Variovorax paradoxus B4: one gene and its partner. The protein of the gene in region 1 interacts with the protein of each later gene in a pairwise test. Links are inferred from orthologs where the notes say so. Each region holds a gene or a part of one and is shown in the gene's direction. Other genes may lie near its edges. The genes, in order: VAPA_RS08065 and lpdA.

Region 1 (9,505 bases):
GGTGGCGCCTCGCCTTCCTCCGCACTTTCGTATAGACCTTATTCGCCGGCCGGTCTGCCCGGCCGCGCAACCACCTCCAGCGGCTCGCTCAGAAGCGATAGCCGATGCCCACGCCGACCAGCAGCGGGTCGACCTTCACCTTGGAGATCCTGGTGCCGGCCAGGCTCACACCGGTGCGGATCTGCACCTTCTTCAGGTCGAAGTTCAGGAACACGTTCTTGGTGAGCGCAATGTCGACGCCGCCGCCGATGGCCAGGCCGAAGCTGTCGTGATCGAGGCCGAGCCGGCCCACCGTCGGCACATCGAGATTGACCGAACTGATGCGCGTGTAGTTCAGGCCGGCGCCCAGGTAGGGACGAATCGGGCCGTCGGGAATGAAGTGGTATTGCAGCATCAACGTCGGCGGCAGGTGCTTGAAGGTGCCGATGGCCACCGGCCCTCCGAGTGCGCTCTGCGCCACCGTGACCTTCTGCTTTTGCGGAACCGTCAGTACCAGTTCGGCGGCGACGTTCGGCGTGAAGAAATAGGTGAAATCGACTTCGGGAATCGTCTTGCCGTTGATCGTGATGGCGTCGGCCGGCACGGCCAGCTTGCCGATCGGATCCGAGTGGTTGGCCGGGTCCAGATGGACGGCGCGGGCGCGTACCAGCCAGTTGCCCTGTGCTTCCTGGGCCAGGGCAGGGGCGGCGCACAGGGTGCCGAGGAGGGCGGCGGCGGCAGCGGCGCGCGCGAGATTCTTCTTCATGGTCATGGGATTTCCAGTTGTGACCGACACGGGATTGACAGTCGCAGGCAGTCTCGGCACGCGCTGTCTCCGGATCTCTGATCCAGATCAACAGTTGCATGGGCCTGTGGTGAAAAGCACCATGCGGCGGCACCATTTGATGCAGATCAGTGCCGTGCGGCGGCCGCGCTCGACAATGCGGCCACCGCTGCACGCTGTGCGCCGCCTTTCGTTTTTCCTGGAGATTGTTCCCATGCTTCGTCACCGCCTCGCTGCCATCGCCGTCCTGGCGCTCGCTTCTTCTTCCTCCGCCTTTGCTGCCGACTGCAGCATCGAGATCGAAGGCAACGATGCCATGCAGTTCAACAAGCCCGCCATTGAGGTGAGCAGGAGCTGCAAGGAATTCACCGTCAAGCTCAAGCACGTCGGCAAGCTGCCGAAGCAGGCCATGGGCCACAACTGGGTGCTTGCCAAGACGGCCGACGTGCAGGCGGTCGCCGCCGACGGCATCGCTGCGGGCCTGCCGCAAAACTATGTGAAGGCCGGCGACGCGCGCGTCGTGGCGCACACCAAGGTCATCGGTGGCGGCGAAAGCGACAGCGTGACCTTTCCGGTCGCCAAGCTGGGCGCGGCCGACAGCTACACCTTCTTCTGTTCCTTCCCCGGCCATTCCTCGATCATGAAGGGCACGCTGAAACTCGTGAAGTAAGGGCGCGGGCGACCCCGCCGCCGCGTCGGGACGCCCCGGCTTCCTACAATGCCGGGATGTCTCTTTTCGGCTCGTACGACGCCACTGCCGGCGCACCCCCATCCCCAGCGGCCGATTCGCCCCTGCTCGCCAACCTCAACCCGGAACAGCGCGCCGCGGTCACCCTGCCTGCGGGCAATGCCCTGATCCTCGCCGGCGCCGGCTCGGGCAAGACGCGGGTGCTGACCACCCGCATCGCCTGGCTGCTGCAGACCGGCCAGGTCTCCGCCGGCGGCATCCTGGCCGTGACCTTCACCAACAAGGCCGCCAAGGAAATGATGACGCGGCTGACGGCGATGCTGCCGGTCAACGTGCGCGGCATGTGGATCGGCACCTTCCACGGCCTGTGCAACCGCCTCCTGCGCGCGCACTGGAAGCTGGCCAACCTGCCGTCCACCTTCCAGATCCTCGACACGCAGGACCAGCTCTCGGCCATCAAGCGGCTGATGAAGCAGTTCAATGTCGACGACGAGCGCTTTCCGGCCAAGCAGACCCAGTGGTTCATTGCCGGCGCCAAGGAAGACGGCCTGCGTCCGAAAGACGTCGAAATCCGCACCGAGGACGACCGCAAGAAGGTCGAGCTCTACCAGCTCTACGAAGAGCAGTGCCAGCGCGAAGGCGTGGTCGATTTCGGCGAGCTCATGCTGCGCAGCTACGAGCTCCTGCGCGACAACGACCCGGTGCGCGAGCACTACCAGCGGCGCTTCCGCCACATCCTGATCGACGAGTTCCAGGACACCAACCGCCTGCAGTACGCGTGGATCAAGATGCTCGCGGGCAACACCGTCGCTGGCCAGTTCGTGCCGGGCGAGCACAACAGCGTGATCGCGGTGGGCGACGACGACCAGAGCATCTACGCCTTTCGCGGTGCGCGCGTGGGCAACATGGCCGACTTCGTGCGCGAGTTCGACGTGCAGCACCAGATCAAGCTGGAGCAGAACTACCGCAGCTACAGCAACATCCTCGACTCGGCCAACGAGCTCATCAGCCACAACAAGAAGCGCCTGGGCAAGAACCTGCGCACCGACCAGGGCCCCGGCGAGCCGGTGCGCGTGTACGAGTCGCCCACCGACCTGGCCGAGGCGCAGTGGATGGTCGAGGAAATGCGCCAGCTCGTGCGCGACGGCTTCGACCGCAAGGAAATGGCCGTGCTCTACCGCAGCAATGCGCAGAGCCGGGTGATCGAAACGGCGCTTTTCAACGCCTCGGTGCCGTACCGCGTGTACGGCGGCCTGCGCTTCTTCGAGCGCGCCGAGATCAAGCACGCGCTGGCCTACCTGCGCCTGCTCGAGAACAAGGACGACGACACCAGCTTCCTGCGGGTGGTCAACTTTCCGCCGCGCGGCATCGGCGCGCGCACGCTGGAGCAGCTGCAGGATGCGGCGCGAACGGCGGGGCGTTCGCTGCACGATGCGGTGAGCGTCGTCGGCGGCAAGGCCGGTGCCAACCTCACTGGCTTCGTTGCCAAGATCGACGTGCTGCGCGAGCAGACCCAGGGCGTGAGCCTGCGCGAGATCATCGAGCTGGTGCTCGACCACAGCGGCCTCGTCGAACACTACAAGGCCGACCGCGAAGGCGCCGACCGGATCGAGAATCTGGAAGAGCTGGTGAACGCGGCCGAGAGCTTCGTCACGCAGGAAGGCTTCGGCCGCGATGCAGTGGCGCTGCCCATCGACGAACTGCGCCAGTCGCCCGCGAGCCAGGGCATCGACCCGAACCAGCCCGTCATCGACGAGCCGCTCGCGCCCGATGCCGAAACCGGCGAAACACTGAGCCCGCTGGCCGCGTTCCTCACGCATGCAGCGCTCGAGTCGGGCGACAACCAGGCGCAGGCCGGGCAGGACGCGGTGCAGTTGATGACCGTTCACGCCGCCAAGGGCCTGGAGTTCGACTGCGTGTTCATCACCGGCATGGAAGAGGGCCTGTTCCCGCACGAGAACTCGATGAGCGATTTCGAGAGCCTCGAGGAAGAGCGCCGCCTGATGTACGTGGCGATCACGCGCGCGCGCAAGCGCCTGTACCTGAGCCATTCGCAAACGCGCATGCTGCACGGCCAGACGCGCTACAACGTGAAGAGCCGCTTCTTCGAAGAGCTGCCCGAAGGCGCGCTCAAGTGGCTCACGCCGAAGAACCAGGCCTTCACGCCCTCGGCCTTCGGCTATGGCGGCGGCTATGCCAGCACGCGCGGCGGCGGTGGCAGTTACGGCAGCGGCAGCGGTGGCGGCTACGGTGGCAGCAAGGACACCTTCGCGAGCCCGCCGGTGCCGCCGCAGAAGACCGCGCCCTCGCACGGCCTGCGCTCGGGCATGCAAGTGTTCCACAACAAGTTCGGCGAAGGCACGGTGCTGTCGCTCGAAGGCACGGGCGACGACGCGCGCGCGCAGGTCAAGTTCACCCGGCATGGCGTGAAGTGGCTCGCCCTGTCGGTGGCCAAGCTCACGCCGGTGTGAGCACCGGCCGGGTCGGCCATTGGAACCGGCCGGCGGCTGCCGGCTGTCCCGGGCCGGCGGGCTGCCCGGCGGTCAGTTCGGATCGAAGCTGTCGCGGAAGGTGAACCACGTGGAGCTCAGCGACATGGCCGCGAGCACCAGCGCCGATCCCACGATCAGCACGTTGCCGATGAGGGCGGCGCCGCCGGCCGCCGCGCCCACGCCGATCAGCACGGTGGCGATGAGCCCCATTCCGATGCCCGCGAGCAGGAACACGCCGAACCACGCCAGCACGAAGAGGGCGTAGGCGCCGAAGTTGCGAAACAGCGCCACCACGCTGAAGAAGATGCTCTTCACCGGCTCCACGCCGTGCCAGTGCACGAGTGCCGGGGCGTGCCACATCGCCAGCGAGAGCGGCAGGTTCAGGCACATCAGGAACATGCGTGCCACCTGGAAGTCGCTGCTCGCCAGGGTCTCGGCCGACGGCATGTCGTCGAGCAGGTAGGCGCGTGCCAGCTGCCCGCCGTCGATGAAGCTCGTGAGCAGCACGGCCACCACGAAGTACGCCGCCGAGATCACCCCGAGCTTGACCAGCGCGCGCCATTCGGTGCGCATGGCGGCGGCCACCGCCACGAACATGGCGGAGCCGGTGGGCCGCTGCGCGTGGCCGGCGGTGCCGACGCCCTCTGCGTTGTCGGTGTAGGCCACCGAAGTGGCCACCATCAGGCCCAGCGTCATGAAGGGCAGCAGGATCGGCGCCAGCACGCTGCCGACGAGCGGCAGCAGCGACACCGTCGAGATCAGCGCCATCAGCAGGAAGAACAGCGAGACGAAGGCGAGCGGCTGCCGCCAGAAGGTCTTGAGCCCGAGGCGGACCCATTCGGCGCCGGTTCGCGCCGGCACGATGTGGAGTTTCATTTTTTGAGAATCAGGCGGCCAGCGGCTCGAGCGACTGCGCCATGACGTGCGGGTGGTAGACGCGCTCGCGCAGCACGCGTTCGAAGTGCGCCGGATCGTGCGGCTTCAGCATGCTGGCTTCGCGCGGCAGGTGAAAGTCCCACAGCCGCGAAATCCAGAAGCGCAGCGCCGCGGCGCGCAGCATCGCGGGCAACAGGGCGCGCTCGGCCGCATTCAGCGGGCGCACGGTTTCGTAGGCCGCGAGCAGCGCGTCGGCGCGTTCGGCATCGTGTTCGCCGCTCGAGAGATCGATGGCCCAGTCGTTCAGGCACACGGCCAGGTCGAACAGCCAGGTGTCGGTGCCCGCGAAATAGAAGTCGAACACGCCGGTGAGGCGTGGCGCCGCGCCGGCGTGTTCGCCGGTGGCGAACATCACGTTGTCGCGGAACATGTCGGCATGCACGGGCCCGCGCGGCAGCGCCGCGTAGGCCGACGATTCGGCAATGTGGTTCTGGTAGGCGAGCTCGGCGCGCAGCAGCGCTGCCTGCGATTCGTCGACGTACGGCAGCACCACCGGCACGGTGTCGTTCCACCACGCGAGGCCGCGCAGGTTCGGCTGGATGCGCGGAAAGTCGCGCGCGGCCAGGTGCATGCGCGCCAGCATGGCGCCCAGTTCGGTGCAGTGGGCCGTGCCCGGCGCCAGTTCGCTTCGGCCCGAGAGCCGCTGCACCAGCGCGGCCGGCTTGCCCGCCACCTTGAGCAGCAGCTCGCACGGGGCGTTCGCGGGAATCGTCAGCGCATGGCCCGAGGGCGGCTGGATGGCCGGATCGGCCACCGGCTCGGGCACCGGCAGGCCGCGGCCCGCCAGGTGCTTCATGAGACAAAGGTAGTAGGGGAGCTGCTCGGCGCTGAGGCGCTCGAACAGCGTCAGCACGAACTCGCCGCTTTCGGCGGTCGCGAAATAGTTGGTGTTCTCGATGCCGCCCTCGATGCCGCGCAGCTCGCGCAGGGGGCCCAGGCCGAGGCGCTGCACGAGCGCGTCGGCCTCGCCGAATTCGACTTCGGTAAAAACTGCCATGGCGGTGCTCAGCGTCTCGCTGCCGATGGAAGGCGCAGCACGGTCAGAACTTCATCACGTTCCAGACCCGGGCGCCGTTGCCGTTCGAGTTGGCATCGCCCGAACCCGTGCGCGCGCCTGGATCGTTGGGCCGCACCTCGTAGCCCGGCACGTTGGCCTTGGGCTTCACGTTGATGCTCTGCGTGCGGCCGCCATAGCGCACCTCGTCGACCGAGGCGCCGCTGTCTTCCGTGTGGATGTGCTCGACCTTCTGGTTGCGGCGGCCGTCGGCCTGCTCCTGATTTTGTAGCGGCTCGGCCGGCGCAGGCGTTGCGACGGGTGCGGGCTGCGCCTGGACGGCGGCAACAGGAACGGCAAAGGCCAGCGCCAGCAGGATGCGGCGGGCGACCAGGAGTGTGGGGCTAGGCATGCATGGATTGTAGGCGCGGGGCGCTTTCAGGGTGTCGGCGGGCGGCGCTTGACAGCGTGGTTCGGGATGCCGGTCCGGGCACGGCAAAATGGCCCGATGACCGACAAGAAAACGCTGCTGCTCGTCGATGGCTCGAGCTATCTCTACCGCGCCTTCCATGCCATGCCCGACCTGCGGGCAGTGCCCGGCGACCCGAAGAGCCCCGCGACCGGCGCCATCCGCGGAATGATCAACATGATGACGGCGCTGCGCCGCGAGGTGCGCGCCGACTACGCGGCCTGCATCTTCGATGCGCCCGGCAAGACTTTCCGCGACGACCTGTACCCCGAATACAAGGCCAACCGCTCGCCGATGCCCGACGACCTGCGCAGCCAGATCGACCCCATCCACGAGGTGGTGAAGCTGATGGGATGGCCGGTGCTGTGCGTGCCCGACATCGAGGCCGACGACGTGATCGGCACGCTCGCCAAGACCGCAGCCGGGCAGGGCATCGAGGTCATCGTTTCCAGCGGCGACAAGGACCTGAGCCAGCTGGTGGACGAGCACATCACCATCATCGACACGATGAACGGCAAGAAGCGCGACGTGGCGGGAGTCACGTCGGAGTTCGGCGTGCCGCCCAACCTGATGATCGACTACCAGACGCTGGTCGGCGATGCCGTCGACAACGTGCCCGGCGTCGAGAAGGTCGGCCCCAAGACGGCCGCCAAATGGCTGCTCGAATACGGCTCGCTCGACGCGCTGATCGAGCGCGCGGCCGAGGTGAAGGGGCAAGCCGGCGAGAACCTGCGCAAGGCCTTGGGCAAGCTACCGCTGAGCCGCCAGCTCGTCACCATCCGCACCGATTGCGACCTGGCCACGCACGTCGCCGGCCTGCCTTCGCTCGAAGGCCTGCCGGTGGGCGCGCCGCAGACCGCCGAGCTCAAGCCCTTCTACGAAAGGTTCGGCTTCAAGAGCCTGGTCAAGTCGATCGAGGCGCTGGAAGTGCCGCCCGAGCTGATCGAGGAGAACATCAAGAAGCAGATGGCCCGCGGTGGCGCCGCGAGCACCGACCAGGGTGGCCTGTTCGACGAATCGACCGAGCTCGGCGCGCTGGAGGCCGCTGCGCCCGCGAGCAACCTCCAGTACGAGACCATCACCACCTGGGAGCAGTTCGACGCCTGGCTCGCCAAGCTCGAGGCCGCCGAGCTGGCCGCCATCGACACCGAGACCACGTCGCTCGACGAAATGGTCGCGCGCATCGTCGGCGTGAGCTTCAGCATCGAGCCCGGCGCGGCGGCCTACATTCCGCTCACGCACAACTATCCCGACGCGCCCGCGCAGCTGCCCATCGACGACGTGCTCGCCAGGCTCAAGCCCTGGCTCGAAAACCCGGCGAAGAAGAAGCTCGGCCAGCACATCAAGTACGACCGCCACGTGCTCGCCAACCACGGCATCGAGGTGCAGGGCTATGCGCACGACACCATGCTGCAAAGCTATGTGCTCGAGGCGCACCGGCCGCACGGCCTCGCAAGCCTGGCCGAACGCCACCTGGGCCGCAGCGGCATCTCGTACGAAGACCTGTGCGGCAAGGGCGCGCACCAGATCCCGTTCAGCCAGGTCGACATCGCCAAGGCCGCCGAATATTCGTGCGAGGACAGCGACCAGACGCTCGACGTCCACCTGGCGCTGTGGCCGCAGATCGAGCGCGACGAGAAGCTGCGCTTCATCTACCAGCTCGAGATGGATTCGAGCGAGGCGCTCTACCGCGTCGAGCGCAACGGCGTGCTGATCGACGCGCCCACGCTCGCCGCACAGAGTCACGAACTCGGCACGCGCATCATGGCGCTCGAGCAGGAGGCCTACGAGATCGCGGGCCAGCCCTTCAACCTGGGCTCGCCCAAGCAGATCGGCGAGATATTCTTCACCAAGCTGGGCCTGCCGGTGGTCAAGAAGACGCCGAGCGGCGCACCCAGCACCGACGAGGAAGTGCTCGAGAAACTGGCCGAGGACTATCCGCTGCCGGCCAAGATCCTCGAGCACCGCGGCCTGTCCAAGCTCAAGGGCACGTACACCGACAAGCTGGGCCAGCTCGCCAACCCGCGCACCGGCCGCGTCCACACGCACTATGCGCAGGCGGTGGCGGTCACGGGGCGCCTGTCGAGCAACGATCCCAACCTGCAGAACATCCCGATCCGCACGCCCGAAGGCCGCCGCGTGCGCGAAGCCTTCATTGCGCCGGCCGGCAGCGTGATCGCGAGCGCCGACTACTCGCAGATCGAGCTGCGCATCATGGCCCACATCAGCGGCGACGAGTCGCTGCTGCGCGCCTTCAGGGACGGCATCGACGTGCACCGCGCCACTGCGGCGGAGGTGTTCGGCTCCACGCCCGACCAGGTGTCGAGCGAGCAGCGGCGCTATGCCAAGGTGATCAACTTCGGGCTCATCTACGGCATGAGCAGCTTCGGCCTGGCGCGCAACCTGGGCATCGAGACCAAGGCCGCGGCTTCCTACATCGAACGCTACTTCGCGCGCTATCCGGGCGTGAAGGCGTACATGGACGAGACCAAGGCGCTGGCCAAGGAAAAGGGCTACGTCGAGACCGTGTTCGGCCGGCGCCTCTACCTGCCCGAGATCAATTCGCCCAACGGTCCGCGCCGCGGCGGCGCCGAGCGCGCGGCCATCAACGCGCCGATGCAGGGCACGGCGGCCGACCTGATCAAGCTCAGCATGATCAAGGTACAGAACGTGCTTGACGAAGAAAAGCGCGCCACCCGCATGATCATGCAGGTGCACGACGAACTGGTGTTCGAAGTACCCGAGGCCGAGGTCGAATGGGTGCGCACCGAAATCCCGCGCCTGATGGCCGGCGTGGCGGAACTCAAGGTGCCGCTGCTGGCCGAGATCGGCATCGGTCCCAACTGGGACAAGGCGCACTGACCCAGCCCAACGAAAGAAAGAAGAAGCACGCACATGACATTCCAGCCCCGCAAATTCCTGCTCGCCGCCGTTTGCGCCGCCTGCCTCGGCACCGCGTTTGCCGCCCCCGATGCCCGCATCGCCTCGCTGGCCGCCAAGGAAAAGCCCGCGCTGCTCGAGACGCTGAAGGAGCTGGTCTCGATCGAATCGGGCAGCCGCGACCTCGAAGGCCTGGAGAAGATCTCCGACCTCATCGCCGCGAAATTCAAGGCCATGGGCGGCGAGGTCGAGCTGATCGACCCGAGCGCCGAGGCCTACCGCA
Region 2 (9,433 bases), 740 kb from region 1 along the record:
GGCATCTACAACCCCGCAGGCCAGCAGTACACCCCGGTCGACAAGGACCAGGTCATGTACTACAAGGAAGACAAGGCCGGCCAGATCCTGCAGGAAGGCATCAACGAAGCGGGCGGCATGTCGAGCTGGATCGCGGCGGCCACGTCGTACAGCACGAACAATCGCATCATGGTGCCGTTCTACGTGTACTACTCGATGTTCGGCTTCCAGCGCATCGGCGACCTGGCCTGGGCGGCCGGCGACATGCAGGCGCGCGGCTTCCTGCTGGGCGGCACCTCGGGGCGCACCACGCTCAACGGCGAAGGCCTGCAGCACGAAGACGGCCACAGCCACATCCTGGCCAACACCATCCCGAACTGCGTGAGCTACGACCCGACCTTCGCGCATGAAGTGGGCGTGATCCTGCACCACGGCTTGAAGCGCATGGTCGAGCGCCAGGACAACGTCTACTACTACCTCACGCTGCTCAACGAGAACTACCCGATGCCCGGCCTGCAGCCCGGCACCGAAGAGCAGATCATCAAGGGCATGTACCTGTCGAAGCAGGGCCCGGCGCTGAAGGCCAAGTCGCCCACCGTGCAACTGCTGGGCAGCGGCACGATCCTGCGCGAAAGCTTCGCTGCGCAAGAGCTGCTCGAAAAGGACTGGGGCGTCTCCGCCTCGGTGTGGAGCTGCCCGAGCTTCAACGAGCTGACGCGCGACGGCCAGGACGCCGACCGCTGGAACCTGTTGCACCCGGACCAGGCGCCACGCGTGCCCTTCGTGGCCGAGCAGCTCGCACCCACGGCCGGTCCGGTGGTGGCATCGACCGACTACATGAAGGCGTATGCGGAACAGATCCGCCCCTTCATCCCGAAGGGCCGCACCTACAAGGTGCTGGGCACAGACGGCTTCGGCCGCAGCGACTTCCGCAACAAGCTGCGCGAGCACTTCGAAATCAACCGCCACTACATCGTGGTGGCTGCGCTCAAGGCGCTGAGCGAAGACGGCACGGTGCCTGTGGCCAAGGTGGTCGAGGCGATCAAGAAGTACGGCATCAATGTCGACAAGGTCAACCCGCTTTACGCTTGAACATCAACAACCAACGAACGAACGGCGCCTCACGGCGGGAGACAAACGATATGGCAGCAGTGGAAGTCAAGGTGCCGGACATCGGCGATTTCGATGAAGTCGCGGTGATCGAGGTGCTTGTGAAGGTGGGCGACACGGTCAAGGCCGAGCAGTCGCTCATCACCGTGGAATCGGACAAGGCGTCGATGGAGATTCCGTCGTCGACCGCCGGTGTGGTCAAGGAGATCAAGGTCGCGGTCGGCGGCAAGGTGAAAGAGGGCTCGGTGGTGCTGGTGCTCGAGGCCGAGGAAGCGGGTGCTGCTGCAGCGCCGGCTGCCGCACCTGCCGCGGCTCCTGCGGCCGCAGCACCGGCCCCTGCGGCAGCGGCGCCCGCGCCTGCCGCCGCGCCGGCCGTGTCGGGCTCGATCGACGTCAAGGTGCCGGACATCGGCGACTTCAAGGACGTCGCAGTCATCGAGCTGCTGGTGAAACCCGGCGACACGATCGCGGCCGACCAGTCGCTGATCACGGTGGAGTCGGACAAGGCCTCGATGGAAATCCCGTCGTCGGCGGCCGGCGTGCTCAAGGAACTCAAGGTCAAGGTCGGCGATACCGTCAACATCGGTGACCTGATCGCCGTGCTCGAAGGTGCTGCGGGTGCCGCAACCCCTGCGCCCGCGCAAGCTGCCGCAGCCGCAGCCGCACCGGCTGCCGCGACCGCCAGCGCACCGGCACCCGCCGCTTCGCCGGCACCGTCCGCAGCCGCGCCGCACGATCCCACCACGGCGCCCAGCGCCAACCTGCCGCACGCCTCGCCCTCGGTGCGCAAGTTCGCCCGCGAACTCGGCGTGCCGCTCGAGGAGGTCAAGGGCTCCGGCCCCAAGGGCCGCATCACGCAGGAAGACGTCCAGGGTTTCACCAAGGCCGTGATGAGCGGCCAGGCCAGCACCAAGGCCTCGGCGGCCAAGGCACCGACCGGCGGCGGCGCAGACGGCGCCGCACTGGGCCTCATTCCCTGGCCCAAGGTCGACTTCGCGAAGTTCGGCACGGTCGAGCGCAAGGACCTGTCGCGCATCAAGAAGCTCAGCGGCGCCAACCTGCACCGCAACTGGGTGATGATCCCGCACGTCACCAACAACGACGAAGCCGACATCACCGAGCTCGAGGCCTTCCGCGTCTCCACCAACAAGGAAAACGAGAAGTCGGGCATCAAGGTCACGATGCTGGCCTTCGTGATCAAGGCGGTGGTTGCGGCGCTGAAGAAATTCCCCGACTTCAACGCCAGCCTCGACGGCGACCAGCTGGTCTACAAGCAGTACTTCCACATCGGCTTCGCGGCCGACACGCCCAACGGGCTCGTGGTGCCGGTGCTGAAGGATGCCGACAAGAAGGGCATCCTGCAGATCAGCCAGGAAATGGGCGAGCTCGCCAAGAAGGCGCGCGACGGCAAGCTCGGTTCGGCCGACATGCAGGGCGGCTGCTTCTCGATCAGCTCGCTCGGCGGCATCGGCGGCACGCACTTCACACCCATCATCAACGCCCCCGAAGTGGCCATCCTCGGCCTCTCCAAGGGCCAGATGAAGCCGGTGTGGGACGGCAAGCAGTTCGTGCCGCGCCTGACGCTGCCGCTGTCGCTGTCGTACGACCACCGCGTGATCGATGGTGCCCTGGCCGCGCGCTTCAACGCCTATCTTGGGCAAGTGCTCGCGGACTATCGCCGAATCCTGCTATGACCACGGTAGTGGCCGTCCGCAAAGGCGGCCAGGTCACGATGGCCGCTGACTCGCTGGTGACCTTCGGCGACACGCGGCTCTCGCACCGCGCCGAGGCGAACCAGAAGATCTTCACTGTCGAAGACGCGGCGGGGCAGAGCCTGTTTGCCGTGGCCGGCGCCGCTGCGCACTTCCTGGTGCTGCAGCATGCGCTGGCCGCGCAGCCGCGCGAGGCGCTGCTGTTCGGCAGCAAGCACGAGATCTTCCGCACCTTCACGCTGCTGCATCCGGTGCTGAAGGACTCGTTCTTCATGCAGACCAAGGAAGACGAGCACGAGCCCTACGAGTCGAGCCAGTTCACGATGCTGATGGCCAACCAGAGCGGCATCTACGGCATCTACAGCTACCGCGAGGTGTTCGAGTTCAAGCAGTTCTGGTCCATCGGCTCGGGACGCAGCTTTGCGCTCGGCGCCATGCACGCGGCCTATGACATCAAGTCGCGCAGCTCGCGCGACGTGGCGGAGGCGGGGATCGCCGCCGCCTGCGAATTCGATCGCAATTCGGCCCCACCGGTCGACGTTCTCACACTCAAACTGAAAGTGTCCAAATGAGCGAACAACAAATCAAGGTGCCCGACATCGGCGACTTCGACGAAGTCGCGGTGATCGAGGTGCTGGTCAATGTCGGCGACACGGTCAAGGCCGAGCAGTCGCTGATCACGGTCGAATCGGACAAGGCCTCGATGGAGATTCCGTCGTCGGCAGCCGGCGTGGTGAAGTCGCTGGCGGTCAAGGTGGGCGACAAGGTCAAGGAAGGCTCCGTGGTGCTGACGCTGGAGGTGGACGGTGCCGCGGCGCCTGCACCGGCGGCAGCTGCGCCCGCGCCAGCCTCTGCGGCTGCTGCTCCCGCACCCAAGGCAGCGCCGGCACCGGCTCCGGCGGCTGCGCCCGTGGCGTCCACCTATGGCGGCAAGGTCGATGTCGAATGCGACGTGATCGTGCTCGGCGCCGGCCCCGGCGGCTACTCGGCCGCGTTCCGTGCGGCCGACCTGGGCCTCAAGGTGGTGCTGATCGAACGCTACGCCACGCTCGGCGGCGTGTGCCTGAACGTCGGCTGCATTCCTTCGAAGGCGCTGCTGCACGTCGCCTCCGTCATGGACGAGGTCAAGCACTTCGCCGACCTGGGCGTGAGCTTTGCCGCGCCCACGGTCGACCGCGCCAAGCTGCTCGGCCACAAGAACAAGGTGGTGGGCAAGCTCACGGGGGGCCTCACGGCCATGGCCAAGATGCGCAAGGTGACGGTGCTGCGCGGCGTCGGCAACTTCATCGACCCGTACCACCTCGAGGTGGAAGAAACGTCGGGCACCAGTTGGGACACCACGGGCAAGAAGCAGACCGTCAAGTTCCGCAACGCGATCATCGCGGCCGGCTCGCAGGCCGTGAGCCTGCCGTTCATGCCCAAGGACCCGCGCGTGGTCGACTCCACCGGCGCGCTCGAGATGGGCACCGACCCCAAGCGCATGCTGATCCTGGGCGGCGGCATCATCGGCCTCGAAATGGGCACGGTGTATTCGACGCTGGGCGCGCGCCTGGACGTGGTCGAGATGCTCGACGGCCTGATGCAGGGCGCCGACCGCGACCTCGTCAAGGTCTGGCAGAAGATGAACGCGCCGCGCTTCGACAACATCATGCTCAAGACCAAGACGGTCGGCGCCGAGGCCACGAAGGAGGGCATCAAGGTGACCTTCGAGGGCGAGCAGGCACCGAAGGAGCCGCAGGTCTACGACCTCGTGCTGCAGGCCGTGGGCCGCAGCCCGAACGGCAAGAAGATCGGCGCCGAGAAGGCCGGCGTCGCGGTGAGCGACCGCGGCTTCATCCCGGTCGACATCCAGATGCGCACCAACGTGCCGCACATCTTTGCCATCGGCGACATCGTGGGCCAGCCGATGCTGGCGCACAAGGCGGTGCACGAGGCGCATGTGGCGGCCGAGGTGATCGCCGGCGAGCAGAAGGGCGACAAGGAGCTCTCGAGCGCTGCCTTCAACGCCCGCGTGATCCCGAGCGTGGCCTACACCGACCCGGAAGTGGCGTGGGTGGGGCTCACCGAAGACCAGGCCAAGGCCGAAGGCATCAAGATCAAGAAGGGCCATTTTCCGTGGACCGCGTCGGGCCGCGCCATCGCCAACGGCCGCGACGAAGGTTTCACCAAGCTGCTGTTCGACGCCGAGACCCACCGCATCCTGGGCGGCGGCATCGTCGGCACGCATGCCGGCGACATGATCGGCGAGATTGCGCTGGCCATCGAGATGGGCGCCGACGAGATCGACATCGGCAAGACCATCCATCCGCATCCGACGCTGGGCGAGAGCATCGGCATGGCGGCCGAGGTGGCACACGGGACCTGTACCGATCTGCCACCGGCCAAGAAGGCGGCCTGATCGAGGTTCGACCGGCCACAAAAAATCCCGCCGCGGCGGGATTTTTTTTGCCCTGATCCAGGGCGCTGGATTCAGGGGGGGCTCAGTTGCCGGTGTGGGTTGCAGCTGCTGCAGCCGCGGCCTTGATGTCGTCGTTCTGTGCGCCGCCGAGCACGCGGCGCGCGCCGTCGAAGCGGCGGCTCCAGTAGCTGCCGTTCATGTCTTCCACACGCACCTGGGCGCCCGTGCGCGGCGAATGGATGAACTTGCCTTCGCCGACATAGATGCCGACATGGCTGAAGGCGCGGCGCATGGTGTTGAAGAAGACGAGATCGCCCGGCTTGAGCTGGCTGGGATCGATCTTCTCGGTGGCGGCCGCCTGCTCTTCGGCCCGGCGCGGCAGCACATGGCCGAGCGTCTGGTTGTACATCGCGCGAACGAAGCCGCTGCAATCAAAACCGGATTCGACCGAGTTGCCGCCACGGCGGTAAGGGACCCCGAGGAAGCCGATGGCGGTGACCACGAGGTCGGAAGTTCGTTCGGCGACGGTTTGGCGGACCTGCCTGAGTTGTCCGATGATGCCCTTGTCGGCGAGCAACCGGGCCAGTTCGTCGTCGGTTCGATCCTGTTGGGGGGCGGCCTGGACGGCGACGGCAAACAGGAGGGACGCGGGTAGGACGAAAAAACGCATGGCGCGTAGGATATTGATGACGCGCAGTTATGTCAACCTCATCCGAATTGGCGAATGTATCTTCAAGTTATTGATTTGGTTGATTTTTTTTGATTCGAGCGAAGAAAAAATGTAACGGCCGATCTTTATGAACCATAAGCGATTGGCTGGAAGTGAACTTTTGTGCTCCTGGCGAAGGGGCGAACAGCCTGGATTCGCATCCCATTTCGCGTCAAGATCGCTCCAACTACCCGGAAAAGACATGAACCTGCAAATTCAGGAAGCTCTGCGCGTCCTAGGGAAGACGGCCATCGTCGCAGGGCTGGGTGTCTGGGGCGCCGCCATGGCGCAGATACGGCCGGAAACCATTTCGTCGGGTCTGGAGACCCCCTGGGGGGTCGCCTTTCTGCCAGGCGGCCGTTTCGTGGTCACCGAGCGTCCCGGCCGGTTGCGGCTGATCGGTGCGGACGGCAAGGTCGGTGCACCCATCGCAGGCCTGCCCGCCATTGCGGCCGGCGGCCAGGGCGGCTTGCTCGACGTGCTGGCCGATTCGGGCTTCGAAAAGAACCGCACGCTGTATTTCTGTTTCTCGGAACCCGAGGCCGGCGGTTCGGGCAACAGCACGGCACTGGCCAGCACGCAGCTTTCGGCCGACGGCGCACGGCTCGAGAACCTCAGGATCATCTTCAGCCAGCAGCCCAAGGTGGCCAGCCGCAACCATTTCGGCTGCCGCATCGTCGAGTCGCGCGATGGCACGCTGTTTCTCACGCTGGGCGACCGGTTCAGCCGCAAGGACGATGCGCAGAAGCTGGACAACCACCTCGGCAAGGTGGTGCGCATCGCCAAGGACGGCTCGGCGCCCAAGGACAACCCCTTCGCCGGCCGGGCCGGCGCGCTGCCCGAGATCTGGAGCTATGGCCATCGCAACGGACAGGGCGCGACGCTCGCGCCCGATGGCCGCTTCTGGATGACCGAGCACGGCCCGCAGGGCGGCGACGAGATCAACATTGCGCAGGCCGGCCGCAACTACGGCTGGCCGGTGATCACCTACGGCGAGAACTACGGCGGCGGAAAGATCGGCGAGGGCCTCACGGCCAAGGACGGCATGGAACAGCCGCTGCACTATTGGGTGCCGTCGATTGCGCCCTCGGGCATGGCTTTCCTGACCAGCGACCGCTACGGTGCGGCATGGAAGGGCAATCTGTTCGTGGGATCGCTCAAGTTCGGCTACCTCGACCGCATCGAACTGAAGGACGGCAAGGTGGGGGCCGAGCACAAGCTGCTGGCTGACGGCAAAGCCCGTATCCGTGATGTGAAGCAGGGGCCGGACGGCCTGCTCTACGTGCTGACCGACGAATTCGACGGCAAGCTGCTGCGCCTGCGGCCGAACTGAGGCCGTGCTTTCAGCCGGGGCAGCCCGGCAGCGGCAGTGTCGGCAGCATGCGGCGCCAGAGCCGCGTCCACTCGGGCCAGTCGTGGCCGCCTTCGGTCGTGAAGACGCGGCCCGCAGGCAGTGCGGCTGCCAGGAGCCGATGGCTGAAGGCAAAGCGGTCGTCGACGCCATAGCCCAGATAGAGCGGCGGCCGCGCGCCGAATGTGGCCGTGGCGCCGACGTAGCCGCGCAGCCATTGCCACAGCTGTGTCTCGTTCGGCGTTCGCGGGTCGCCGCCCGGTGGATCGCCCAGCGGTCCGCTCCAGCGGGCCAGGCCGCCGGCATTGGCGATGTCGGCGCCGAGCGCGCGCTCTCCGAGGTAGGGCGCAATGGCCACGAGGCCCGCGAGTTCGCCGGGGTGGGTCTGCGCGTAGAGCAGTCCGCCGAAGCCGCCGACCGAAATGCCGACGATCCAGATGGCCTTGTAGCCCTTGCTGCGCGCCGGCGCCATCACGTCCCGGCTCAGGCGGTCGAGGATGGTCTTGTCGTTGTAGTAGCCCAGGTGCGCATCGACCCGCATCACGTCCACCGCGAGCCTGTTGTCGTTCAGCGCCTTGACGAAGCCTTCGCGCTCGAATTCGTCCGGGTGCGAGTACGCGCCGGGCAGCATCACGATCAGCGTGTCGGCGTTCGGCGTGCAGCTGCTTTTCTCGAGCGTGCTGTCCAGCGGCGCCCTGGTCGTGCGCAGGCCGCCGCAGCCGGTGGCCGCGAGCGCCGCGCAAAGGCTCAGGATGGTGAGGGGGCACCGGGCCGAAAAGATCCGCATGCGCCGGAGTCTAGGGGCGCCGCGATGCCGGCAGTTCGACCCTCACCGGCTGGCCGGGTGCGGTGCAGCCCGTGTCGCAGCACTTGCCGGGCTGGCGGTTCCTCGTGATGGCGCGGGCGGGATCGTGCGGCGCGGCCGCGGGCGAGCCATCGGCCGCGATGCCGCGCTCGAGGATGCGCTCGACCAGCTCGACCTTGGAGCCGACCGGATAGTTGCGCCAGATCTCCTGCTTCATGGCCGCCGGCGAGCCGCCGCCGTGCAGGCTGATCACGCTGTACCAGCCGCCCTGGTAGCCGGCCGTCAGGTCTTCGATGAAGCGCGCCGTCTCGATGCGCTGCTCGTACGGGATCGCCGGACTGGCGCGCAGCACGTCCGACAGGCGGGCGGCGGTTTCGGGGTTGTGGTCTTCGTCGGGGCCGGGCAGGGTGACGATCAGGCCGCCGCTCACGTAGTGCGCGATGCGGTGCATGTCGTAGATCTTCGTGGCCAGCAGCAGCTTGCCGATGTTGCTGAACACCGGGTCGGGCATGAAGACCTCGCAGTGTTCGTCGGCCTTGCCGTAGACGCTGGCCGCCACGCCGCAGGCAAAGAAGCTCTCGGTGATGGTGATGAGCTCGACCATCTGTTCGCGCAGGTGGCTTTCCTTGCCCGGGTCGAAGCCGTTGGCCTCGCACATCAGCGCGCCGGCACCGATCAGCAGGTCGCCGAAGCCCGCACGGGCGCCGATGCAACTGTGGCGGTGATGGGTGGCGTAGCTGTAGGTCAGGTGGCCGGAGTGTTCCCACTCGCCTGCGCAGAACACGCGCTCCCAGGGCACGAAGACCTTGTCGAACATGCACACGCCGGTGCTCTGGCCGTACTTGCGGCTGAAGAGGGCGTCGCCGTGCTCGAGCTTCTCGCCAGGGCGGCCGGCCGGCCGCGCGACGATCGCGAGCCCGGGCGCATCGAGCGGCACCGCGCAGCACACGGCGAAGTCGGCGTCCTCCCTGCCCATGTTGCGGCAGGGCATGACCAGCAGCTCGTGCACGTAGGGAGCCCCGGTCACGATGGCCTTGGTGCCCGAGATCACGATGCCGCGCGCATTGCGCTCGACCACGTGCAGGTAGCTGTCGACGTTCGCCTGCTCGTGCGGACGCCGGCTGCGGTCGCCCTTGGCGTCGGTCATGGCCACGCCGAGGGTCAGGTCCTGGTCCTGGATGCGGTGCAGGTAATCGAGGAAGCGCGCGGTGTGCTCGGTGCTGCCGCGCGCGTCGTCGATGCGGGCCGACACCTGCGCGATGGCGTTGAGCGCGTCGTGCGTCAGGTAGCGCTGGGCGCAGCCGGTTTCCTGGCAGACCAGCCGCACGGCCTCGAGCTTGTTGAGCAGGTCGCCCGAGCGGGTGTTGAG

The links.
Region 2: the proteins of VAPA_RS08065 (region 1) and lpdA interact in binary tests that used the Escherichia coli proteins (3 or more experiments, as listed by UniProt). The link is inferred for Variovorax paradoxus B4 from one-to-one orthologs.

The regions. Positions count from the first base shown.
Region 1 is NC_022247.1:1,761,992-1,771,496, forward strand. Bases 1,134-4,205 are described here. They hold VAPA_RS08065 (UvrD-helicase domain-containing protein), read left to right. Parts: upstream 1,134-1,489; coding sequence 1,490-3,922; downstream 3,923-4,205. Other genes in these bases: azu (azurin), read left to right, coding at 1,134-1,433; VAPA_RS08070 (BPSS1780 family membrane protein), read right to left, coding at 3,995-4,205. Also shown: VAPA_RS08055 (OmpW/AlkL family protein), read right to left, coding at 89-745; more of azu, read left to right, coding at 978-1,133; more of VAPA_RS08070, read right to left, coding at 4,206-4,819; VAPA_RS08075 (homoserine kinase), read right to left, coding at 4,830-5,876; VAPA_RS08080 (hypothetical protein), read right to left, coding at 5,920-6,285; polA (DNA polymerase I), read left to right, coding at 6,382-9,204; VAPA_RS08090 (M20/M25/M40 family metallo-hydrolase), read left to right, coding at 9,238-9,505. UniProt on the Escherichia coli protein: A helicase with DNA-dependent ATPase activity. Unwinds DNA duplexes with 3'-5' polarity. Translocates on single-stranded DNA with 3'-5' polarity. Initiates unwinding more efficiently from a nicked substrate than double-stranded DNA.
Region 2 is NC_022247.1:2,496,369-2,505,801, forward strand. Bases 2,785-5,784 are described here. They hold lpdA (dihydrolipoyl dehydrogenase), read left to right. Parts: upstream 2,785-3,369; coding sequence 3,370-5,199; downstream 5,200-5,784. Other genes in these bases: VAPA_RS11530 (Ntn hydrolase family protein), read left to right, coding at 2,785-3,373; VAPA_RS11540 (C40 family peptidase), read right to left, coding at 5,282-5,784. Also shown: aceE (pyruvate dehydrogenase (acetyl-transferring), homodimeric type), read left to right, coding at 1-1,071; aceF (dihydrolipoyllysine-residue acetyltransferase), read left to right, coding at 1,122-2,783; more of VAPA_RS11530, read left to right, coding at 2,780-2,784; more of VAPA_RS11540, read right to left, coding at 5,785-5,869; VAPA_RS11545 (PQQ-dependent sugar dehydrogenase), read left to right, coding at 6,111-7,241; VAPA_RS11550 (alpha/beta fold hydrolase), read right to left, coding at 7,252-8,046; VAPA_RS11555 (4-hydroxyphenylacetate 3-hydroxylase family protein), read right to left, coding at 8,057-9,433. UniProt on the Escherichia coli protein: Lipoamide dehydrogenase is a component of the glycine cleavage system as well as of the alpha-ketoacid dehydrogenase complexes.